DNA from 2 places in the Cellvibrio sp. ARAG 10.3 genome. Region 2 is predicted to be linked to the other one. Evidence: riboswitches for the same ligand, from Rfam matches in the RefSeq annotation. Region 2 holds a riboswitch; the other holds the start of a gene.
The links. Region 2 has a riboswitch for thiamine pyrophosphate ahead of thiO (glycine oxidase ThiO). Riboswitches for the same ligand answer to the same signal wherever they lie in the genome.
Positions count from the first base shown of each region.

Region 1: linked by a shared signal. The riboswitch ahead of thiD (bifunctional hydroxymethylpyrimidine kinase/phosphomethylpyrimidine kinase) and the one ahead of thiO (glycine oxidase ThiO) in region 2 are both predicted to bind thiamine pyrophosphate.

Region 1 is NZ_JBPYCU010000011.1:172,464-176,885, forward strand. It holds gene thiC (phosphomethylpyrimidine synthase ThiC) at 1-940, opposite strand, end outside; gene thiD (bifunctional hydroxymethylpyrimidine kinase/phosphomethylpyrimidine kinase) at 977-1,795, opposite strand; TPP riboswitch at 1,870-1,961, opposite strand; gene ACSV5M_RS14820 (TolC family outer membrane protein) at 2,387-3,790, shown strand; gene ACSV5M_RS14825 (LysR family transcriptional regulator) at 3,981-4,422, shown strand, end outside.
Region 2 is NZ_JBPYCU010000004.1:51,160-55,581, reverse strand. It holds gene ACSV5M_RS06650 (HD-GYP domain-containing protein) at 1-453, shown strand, start outside; gene ACSV5M_RS06645 (thiazole synthase) at 470-1,261, opposite strand; gene thiS (sulfur carrier protein ThiS) at 1,263-1,466, opposite strand; gene thiO (glycine oxidase ThiO) at 1,471-2,559, opposite strand; TPP riboswitch at 2,618-2,736, opposite strand; gene xseA (exodeoxyribonuclease VII large subunit) at 2,781-4,136, opposite strand; gene guaB (IMP dehydrogenase) at 4,327-4,422, shown strand, end outside.

The DNA.
Region 1 (4,422 bases), on a different contig from region 2:
AGGTATCGCGGAAAATTTCCCAGGTCAGGTTCTCGGCAACACCATCCACTTTTTCCAACGCCTGGTAAATCGGTACGGTGCCGATGGGCACATGGGAATTGCGAATAATCCATTCGCGGGTTTCGTGGATATTTTTGCCGGTGGATAAATCCATCACCGTGTCTGCGCCCCAGCGGGTACCCCAGGTCAACTTTTCCACTTCTTCTTCAATAGAAGAGCCAAGTGCGGAGTTACCGATATTGCCGTTGATCTTCACCAAAAAATTGCGCCCGATAATCATCGGCTCCAGTTCCGGGTGATTGATGTTGGCCGGGATAATCGCGCGGCCCCGCGCGACTTCATCGCGCACAAATTCGGGGGTAATTTCATCGGGAATACTCGCACCGAAACTCATCCCTGGATGCTGCTGGTTCATCACGCCTAATTCACGCGCCTGTGCCAGCGCCATATTTTCGCGAATCGCGATGTACTCCATCTCCGGGGTGATGATGCCTTTTTTGGCATAGTGCATCTGCGACACATTCATGCCCGCTTTGGCGCGACGCGGCTGGCGGGTCAGGTTAAAACGCAGATGTGCCAACTTGGGATCATTCAGCCGCTCTTTGGTAAAGGTCGACGAGGTATCGGTCTGGATCTCGGTATCCGCACGCTCCTCAATCCACGCCGTGCGTACATCCGGCAAGCCATGCCGCAAATCAATGCTGACGTCCGGATCGGTGTAGGGGCCGGAGGTATCGTATACACGCACCGGCGGATTCTTTTCACCACCGAAGGCCGTCGGTGTGTCGGCCAGTGAAATCTCGCGCATGGGCACACGTATATCCGGCCGCGAACCTTGCACATAGATTTTCCGGGAACCGGTAAATGGCTGGATGGATGCGGCGTCGACCTGAGCACTCTCGCTCAGGATTTTTTCGGCAAGATTCTGGTTGCTGTTCATGGAATTCCCTCGTTAGTGCCAGTGCGTGCCTGGCTATTAATAAAATGAATGGAAATGATGGACCGGCCCTGCACCCTGCCCGATGTGTAATTCATCGGCACGGGCCAAGGCCTGGTGAAGATAGGATTTGGCCTGGGCAACCGCTTCCGACAGTGTCAACTGACGAGCCATCCCAGCAGCAATGGCTGACGCCAGGGTGCAGCCGGTACCGTGGGTGTTGCGCGTGGAGAGACGCGGTGCCGAAAAAGTCTGGGTGCCTTCATCCGTTAATAGAAGATCTTCAGCATGGGCGCCTTCGCCGTGCCCACCTTTAATCAGCACCGCTCGTGCACCCAATGCTTGCAGACGCTTGGCCTGATGCAGCCGGTCGGCATGGGTACGCGCCAGGCCGTCATTTAATAAAGCAGCAGCTTCATAAAGGTTGGGTGTAATCAGGGTAGCGCGGGGTAATAAGCGAGTGATCAATGCCTGAATGGCATCTTCCGCCAGCAGGCGATCACCGCTGGTCGCCACCATCACCGGGTCTACGATCAAGGGAATTGCCGTGTAATCCGCCAGGCTGTCGGCGACGGCTTGGATGATATCCGCAGTGGCTAACATTCCGGTTTTGATCGCGGCGACAGGAATGTCTGTCAGCACGGAAGCGATCTGTGCGGACACAAAGTCTGGCGGCACCGGCCAGACACCTTGCACCCCCAGCGTATTCTGGGCCGTCAGGGAGGTGATCGCACTGCAACCGAACACACCCAGGGCAGAAAAGGTTTTGAGGTCGGCCTGGATACCGGCACCACCGCCGCTGTCGCTGCCCGCAATCGTCAGCGCAATGGGAGTTGATGAATGAGTCGATGAAGTCATGGGCTGTCCGCAGGTGGCAGATATATGACGCGGAAACAGCAGGAGGGCAAGGCGGCAGACGCCGGGATAACTTGAATCTCGTTGCTCTCGTTTCCTACGCCGGTACTAACCGGATCAGGTCGACGGGTATCTCTCAGCCTAAAAATCAGCACCCCGACAAGAATGGGGGCAGTCTAGTGAACTCAGGGAGGCATGTAAAGCGAGGCGCTTTGTTGCTCTACTGACAGGATCTGACACCGACGACCGCCATACTCGCGCCCGCTGCTACCGGTTTATGTGAACCCGACAGTTGAACGACATCAGTGATATTAAAAATAAGGCACGAGCGTTTTATTTTGCCCCGCGGGTGAATCCAAATTCGCTGTTAATGGAGTCTTAATATCCGTCTCGTAGCCTTTGCTCGCGATGAACCAAGATGTCGGGATTTGCGTAGACTGCGCAGGGATTATGGTTACACTTAATGACATTCGTCATGTTTACTCTTTTTAACTTGCTGGGTTAAAGTGCTCGCTCGACCACCCCGGCACAACTCGCTACACTCACCGCTGCCATGCGTTTGCTTATTGGACGATTTTTACCTTGGACACCTCTATGAAGAAAACAAAACTTTATCTGTTGGTTGGATTATTTTCCTTTGGCCCGCTCTCGGCCAGCGCCAATAGTTTGCTGGATATCTACGAGCTTGCACTCAAGAATGATGCACAACTGAAAGCAGACACCGCTGCCTATGAAGCGGCTCAGGAATTGCGTAATTTAAATCGCGCCGGCCTGTTACCTCAAATTAACGCCAGTGCGACTTACTCTGAAAGCGATAGCGACGTTACCAATAACTCAAACACGCCCGTCATTCCGGACCCTACTGACCCCACTGATACGGGCGGTACAGGAAATATCAACTCAACCCGCACCGGTTGGGAAATCTCGCTGCAACAACCCTTATTCAACATGTCTTCCTGGTACACCTATAAGCAGGGCGTAAAGTTGAGTGAACAAGCCGAGGCACAATTCGGTGCTGATCAGCAAAGCCTGATCGTTCGTGTCGCTGAAGCTTACTTCAATGTATTGCGTGCAGTAGACACATTGGAAGCCACAATCGCAGAAGAGAATGCCTTGTCCCATCAATTGGAACAAACCCGCCAACGCTTTGAAGTAGGCTTAACGGCAATTACTGAAGTGCACGAAGCCCAGGCCGCGTTCGACAGCGCAACCGCAGCTACCCTTGAAGCGCGCGGCAATTTGAATATCAATTTTGAAGCACTGGAAGTGCTGACCGGCCAAAGCCACGAACGGATCGCTCCCCTGGCACCACAATTCCCGGTTGTTGAGCCCGTACCGGCTGACCGCCACGAGTGGGTTGAGTTTTCACTGAAGAATAACTACTCACTTAAAGCTGCTCGCCTGGGCGCAGAGGCTGCGCGGCAAGTCTCCAAAAGCGCACGTTCCGGCCATCTTCCCACGGTAACGGCATCGCTGGGTTACAGCGATTATGACGATGATGGTGAAAGATACGGTGTATCCCAGGATTACAATACCGAAGGCTCCACGGTGGCAGTGACCCTGAATGTGCCCATCTTCAGCGGTGGCAGAGTATCGGCCGAGCGTCGCCAGACCTTCGCCCAAGCCACGCAATCACAGGAACTCTTTAACAGCACCCAGCGCAGCATCATCCAATCCACCCGCGCCTTGCATCTGTCGGTAGAGACCGGGGTCGCGCGCGTGCAAGCGCGCAAGCAGGCCATCGTGTCCAGCCAGAGCGCGTTGGAGGCCACCCAATCCGGTTACGAAGTGGGAACGCGTAACCTGGTGGAAGTGCTCCAGTCACAACGTCAGTTGTATCAGGCACGTCGTGACTATGCGACCGCGTTGTATGACTACATCATCAATACCATTCAGCTGCGTGAAGCCGCCGGTATGCTGACCCCGGCCGATGTACAGGAAGTGGATAAGTGGTTACAGGACAATGCCCCGGTAAACCGCAGTCAATATCAGTTGTAATGTGTTAGTAAAAAAAATCCCCCTTGCTGCCCGCAAGGGGGATTTTTTTATGGCCATGCATTTTTGTTTTCCCACCTGTTTCCATCGTCCATCACACCAGTTCATCTGACAGGCGCGGACAATCGCGTTGCCTCGTCCAGAGGGTCGGTGTACATTCCGCTGGCTGTGCCATTGCCCTGACGTGCTGCCTATGGATATCGAACTGCTTAAAACCTTTATTGAAGTCACCCAGGTACGCCACTTCGGTCGCGCTGCTGACAACCTGTTCCTGACACCCGCCGCGGTCAGTGCGCGGATTCGCCAGTTGGAACAAATGCTCGGTGTTACCTTGTTGCACCGTATTCGCGGCAATATCCAGATGACGGCGGAAGGAGAACGCCTGCTGCCCCATGCAAAAAAATTGCTGCGCGCCTGGTCGGAGACACTGGAAGACCTGTCGATCAAGCTGGAGCCGGAAACCCATTTGACGATAGGCACCACAGCGTCGGTATGGCAGTGCGAACTGCCCGAGCTTATCCAGACACTGTTATCCATCTCTGCCAGCCGGGGGTTATCGGTTGAGTCGCTGTCGCACCTGGAATTGATTACCCAGATCCTCGCCCAGCAACTGGATCTGGCGGTGGTATTGGACT
Region 2 (4,422 bases):
ATTGAGAAATTTATTCATCAACAAAGCGATATGAAGTCGCGCTTCAAACGTTTTGAAAAATTGTTGTTGTCTTTCGGTTTTACCCATGGTGATCGAAAGCTACATGCGTTGCAGAATGTTTTCTTTCACATTGCAACGGCCATCAATGGTTCAGGTATTTTTCAGGATAACTACGCCGAGTGGCTGGAACAGGTAAAACAGCAATGTCTTACCACCGCCTACCGCGAAGTAGAAGATGCTTATTTGATGCTGGAAGAAGTCAGTTTCCATTTGCAGCGACTGAGCCGCATGATTCAGCTTTATACGGCATCGGGCAATTGTAAAGACTCGGCCATTCAGTTAGCGCTGGAGGCGGAAGTCAACGAAAAGGAGTTCCAACCTAGCGCGGCCGATGTGCAAGAACCGCACATCGACGCGAAGCATGATGATCGGGAAATCGTCATTATTGAATAATTTTTTGAGATGGTTTCTAGTTTTTGTTGTGCCAGAATGGCTGACCAATCGTCGGTGTGCTTGGGCTGGCGGTTTGGCGCTTTTGCATCAGGCCTGCATGAAAGGCTTTGCGACCGGCATCAATCGCATCGGCAAAGGCTTCGGCCATCAGTGGTGGATTGTGGGCCTTGGCAACAGCCGTGTTCAATAAAATACCATCAAAACCCATCTCCATCGCTTCAGTGGCTTGTGACGGAGCGCCCAGGCCAGCATCGATAATCATGGGAACATCGGTAATCCTTTCGCGCAACATGCGTAAGTTGTAACGATTCAATAAGCCCTGACCTGTGCCAATCGGCGCACCCCAGGGCATCAATACCTGGCAGCCCACATCAAGCAGGCGCTTGCATAGAATCAAATCATCGGTGCAATAAGGCAGGACTTTAAATCCCTTTTTTATCAGAATGTCTGCAGCTTCCACCAGGCCAAACGGGTCCGGTTGTAAATTGTAATCGTCACCGATAACTTCCAGTTTTATCCAGTCGGTATCAAATAATTCGCGGGACATGTCTGCCAGTGTGACCGCTTCCTTGACTGATTTGCAGCCGGCGGTATTGGGTAATAATTTGCAGCCGCTCTCCTGAATATATTGCCAGATGGCGTCGCCATCACGGTTCGCAGGATTCTGCCGCCGCAAGCCCAGCGTAACAATATTGCAACGTGAACTGACAATGGCGTCACGCATGATTTGTGGTGAAGCATAGAGCGCAGTACCCAACAAAAAGCGGCTGGAAAAATGTTCACCATAAAGTAGTAGATCATCGTGCATATCAGCCACCTCCCACGGGTTTAACGATATCGACTTCATCGCCTGCTTGCAGACAATATTCGTTGTAAGAGGAGCGGGGCACAAACTCGCCGTTGACGGCCACTGCAATTTTGCTGTCGGCAAAACCCCATGCGACGATGGCATCGCTGAGCAATGTATTGTCGGGAATATCAGTAAGTGTATTGTTCACGCTGAGCTGGATCATAAAATTAATGCGCTGTCAGGATGGCTTGAAAAGGTTTGTCTTGCGTATTTTGAATGCAGGCCAGTACATAACTGACCACCGCCGGCGCCAAAAGAAAACCGTGACGAAATAAACCGTTTGCGCGAATTAAACCTGGCTGATGGTCAACTCTCGGCATATTGTCCATAAAAGCCGGGCGCAGATTCACGCCCAACTCCAGAATCCTTGCTTCTGCAAAAGCGGGTGAAAGCGTGTAAAGCGCGCTGCTTAACTCCAGAGAAGATTGCAGCGTAACCGGTGAGCGATCTTCACTTTCAATTTGCGTTGCGCCAATGATAAAACGATGGCCCGGTTTAGGCACAATGTACAACTGGTAGCGCGGGTGCATTAAGCGCACCGGTCGCTGCAGGGTCACCTCGCGGGTCTCGACATGCAGCGTTTCACCGCGCACACCGCGCAGTTTATTAACCGGGCTTTTGGCTCCCATTCCGCGACAATCAATCACCAGGTCATAATGTTTTCGATCCGTTGCGGTGGTAACAGTATGCGCACTGACTGTGACCGGACAGTGCTCAATACATTCGCCGCCGCGTTCGCGAATTTCATTCAGCAAGACATCCAGCAACTGTCGGTTATCGATATGACCCTCGTCTTTCAGCAACAAACCGTCCTGAAAGTTATCGTGCAGATCCGGTTCCAGCTCACGAATTTCATCGCGCCTGATCCAGCGGTAACCTTGCTGTTTACGCAATACAAACTGTAATTCCTGCGCGAATTGCTGTAACTCGCTGAGATCCTGCGGATGCGCAACTACCAAACTGCCACGCTGTGAAAATAGGGGGGTTAAAGGTGGATGGCGCAATTCACTGAGCCACTGTGGCCACTGCTGAAGCGCGAACAAACCCATTTCATACACCGCGTATTCGGAAACGACGGCTTCGCTCAACGGCGAAATCATTCCGGCCGCCGTGAAGGCTGCCGCCGGGGAGGGCGATAATGGGCCGGCTTCATACAGGGTGACGCGCGCGCCGGTGCGCAGCAAGCGCCAGGCAAGCAAACGCCCAAGGAGGCCGGCTCCGGCTATGGCAATGGCATCGGGTTGTCTAGTGTTCACAAAGACTCGATAGCTGTGTGTGGACGACGGCAGGTTGAAAGAGAGAAGGGAATAGGGGACAAAGCAGCACCTTGTTCCCTCCGCAGGTTTCAACCTGATCAGGTTCTACGGGTTCGGCCGTACCGATCTCAGCCTCCGAATGTTCACATGAACACCAAGGCGCCCCGACAAGCGTGTTCAATATACTTGGGTGATACGCGAGCTGCAATCAACAAACCGGTTCAGGGAAGAATTTTTTCGACCCGACATTGCAATTCGCCCTCAGCCAGGCGCGCGTTGATGCTATCGCCCGGTGTAACCTGACGGCTGCTGGTAATGACCCGCTGTTGCGGATCACTGACAATGGCATAACCCCGTTGCAGGGTGCTCAGCGGGCTTACCGTTTGCAGCAGGCGCACCGCCTCGGCCAGACGTTGCTGTTGCATGCGTAAATGGCGCTGTATGTTTTTCTGCAGTGCCGCGTGATGTTGCGCAATCTGCTGGTTGAGCTGCTGGATGCGCAGCCCGGGCTGAAGCGGTTTCTGGCGCAGCATCAGGGTATTGAGCCGGGTGTGACAGCGCAGTAATTGATGATCCACCGCGCGTACCAGGCGCAGCTCCAGTCCATCGAGTCGCTGGGCTTGTTGCTGCAAGCGTTCGCCGGGGTGACGCAACCGCGTGCGTAACCACTCCAGACGCTGGGAGAGTAAATGCAGCTTCCGCTCAATGGCTTCCTGCAGGAGGATTTCATAACCTGCAAAGGTTTCCAGCCAATCTTCAGCATCGGGCACCAGTAACTCGGCGGCAGCTGACGGCGTAGGGGCACGCAGATCTGCAACAAAATCGGCAATGGTGAAATCTATTTCATGGCCCACGGCGCTCACCAAGGGCAGTTCGCTGGCAAATATCGCCCGCGCTACGGTTTCCTCGTTGAAGGGCCACAAATCTTCCAGCGAACCGCCGCCGCGTGCGAGGACGAGCACGTCAAATAACCCGGCCCGATTCGCCACCTCGATGGCCCGAACAATTTGCGGCGCTGCCTCTTTGCCCTGAACGGCCACCGGAATCACCGTGACGGGTATTGCAGGAAATCGGCGCTTGAGGACGCTCAGCACGTCGCGAATGGCCGCGCCGGTCGGGGACGTAATGACGGCGATATGCTTGGGAAGCGAAGGCAATGGTTGTTTGTGGATCTCATCGAACAGGCCTTCGGCGGCCAGCTTGGCTTTCAGAGCTTCAAAGGCGCGTTGCAAGGCGCCGAAGCCGGCCTCTTCCATATGCTCGACAATTAACTGATAGTCGCCCCGGCCTTCATACAGGCTGACCCGCGCCCTTAACAGCACCTGTTGCCCCTGGCGGGGGGCGAAGCGAACCAGCGTATTGCGGTTGCGGAACATGGCGCAACGGACCTGGGCCTGGTCGTCTTTCAGGGTGAAATACCAATGGCCAGAGGACGGTTGGGAGACGTTGGATAGTTCCCCCTCCACCCACAACAGGGGCAGGTGGGTTTCCAGTAACTGTTTCGCCCGGCGATTCAGCTGGCTGACGGAGAGCACGTCGCGATCAGTGCTGCTGGTGAAGATATCGGAAGTAAGCATGGCGGCTATTCTAGGCGATGACTGTTGGCAACGGCCACCTTTCCGACGCGTTCCCGGGATAAAAAATGACGCTATATCAGTGGTTTGACCCGGTGCTGCCACACAACATCTGGTAGTGACTGGTTTACCCTGTTCGTCTGAACAGCTATAATTTCCCGTTTATTTACTCTCTGAACAGAGGTTGGTTGGTATGTTGCGAATTGCTGAAGAAGCCCTCACGTTTGATGATGTTCTGCTGGTGCCCGGTTATTCCGACGTCACCCCGAAAGACGTGTCGCTCAAGACC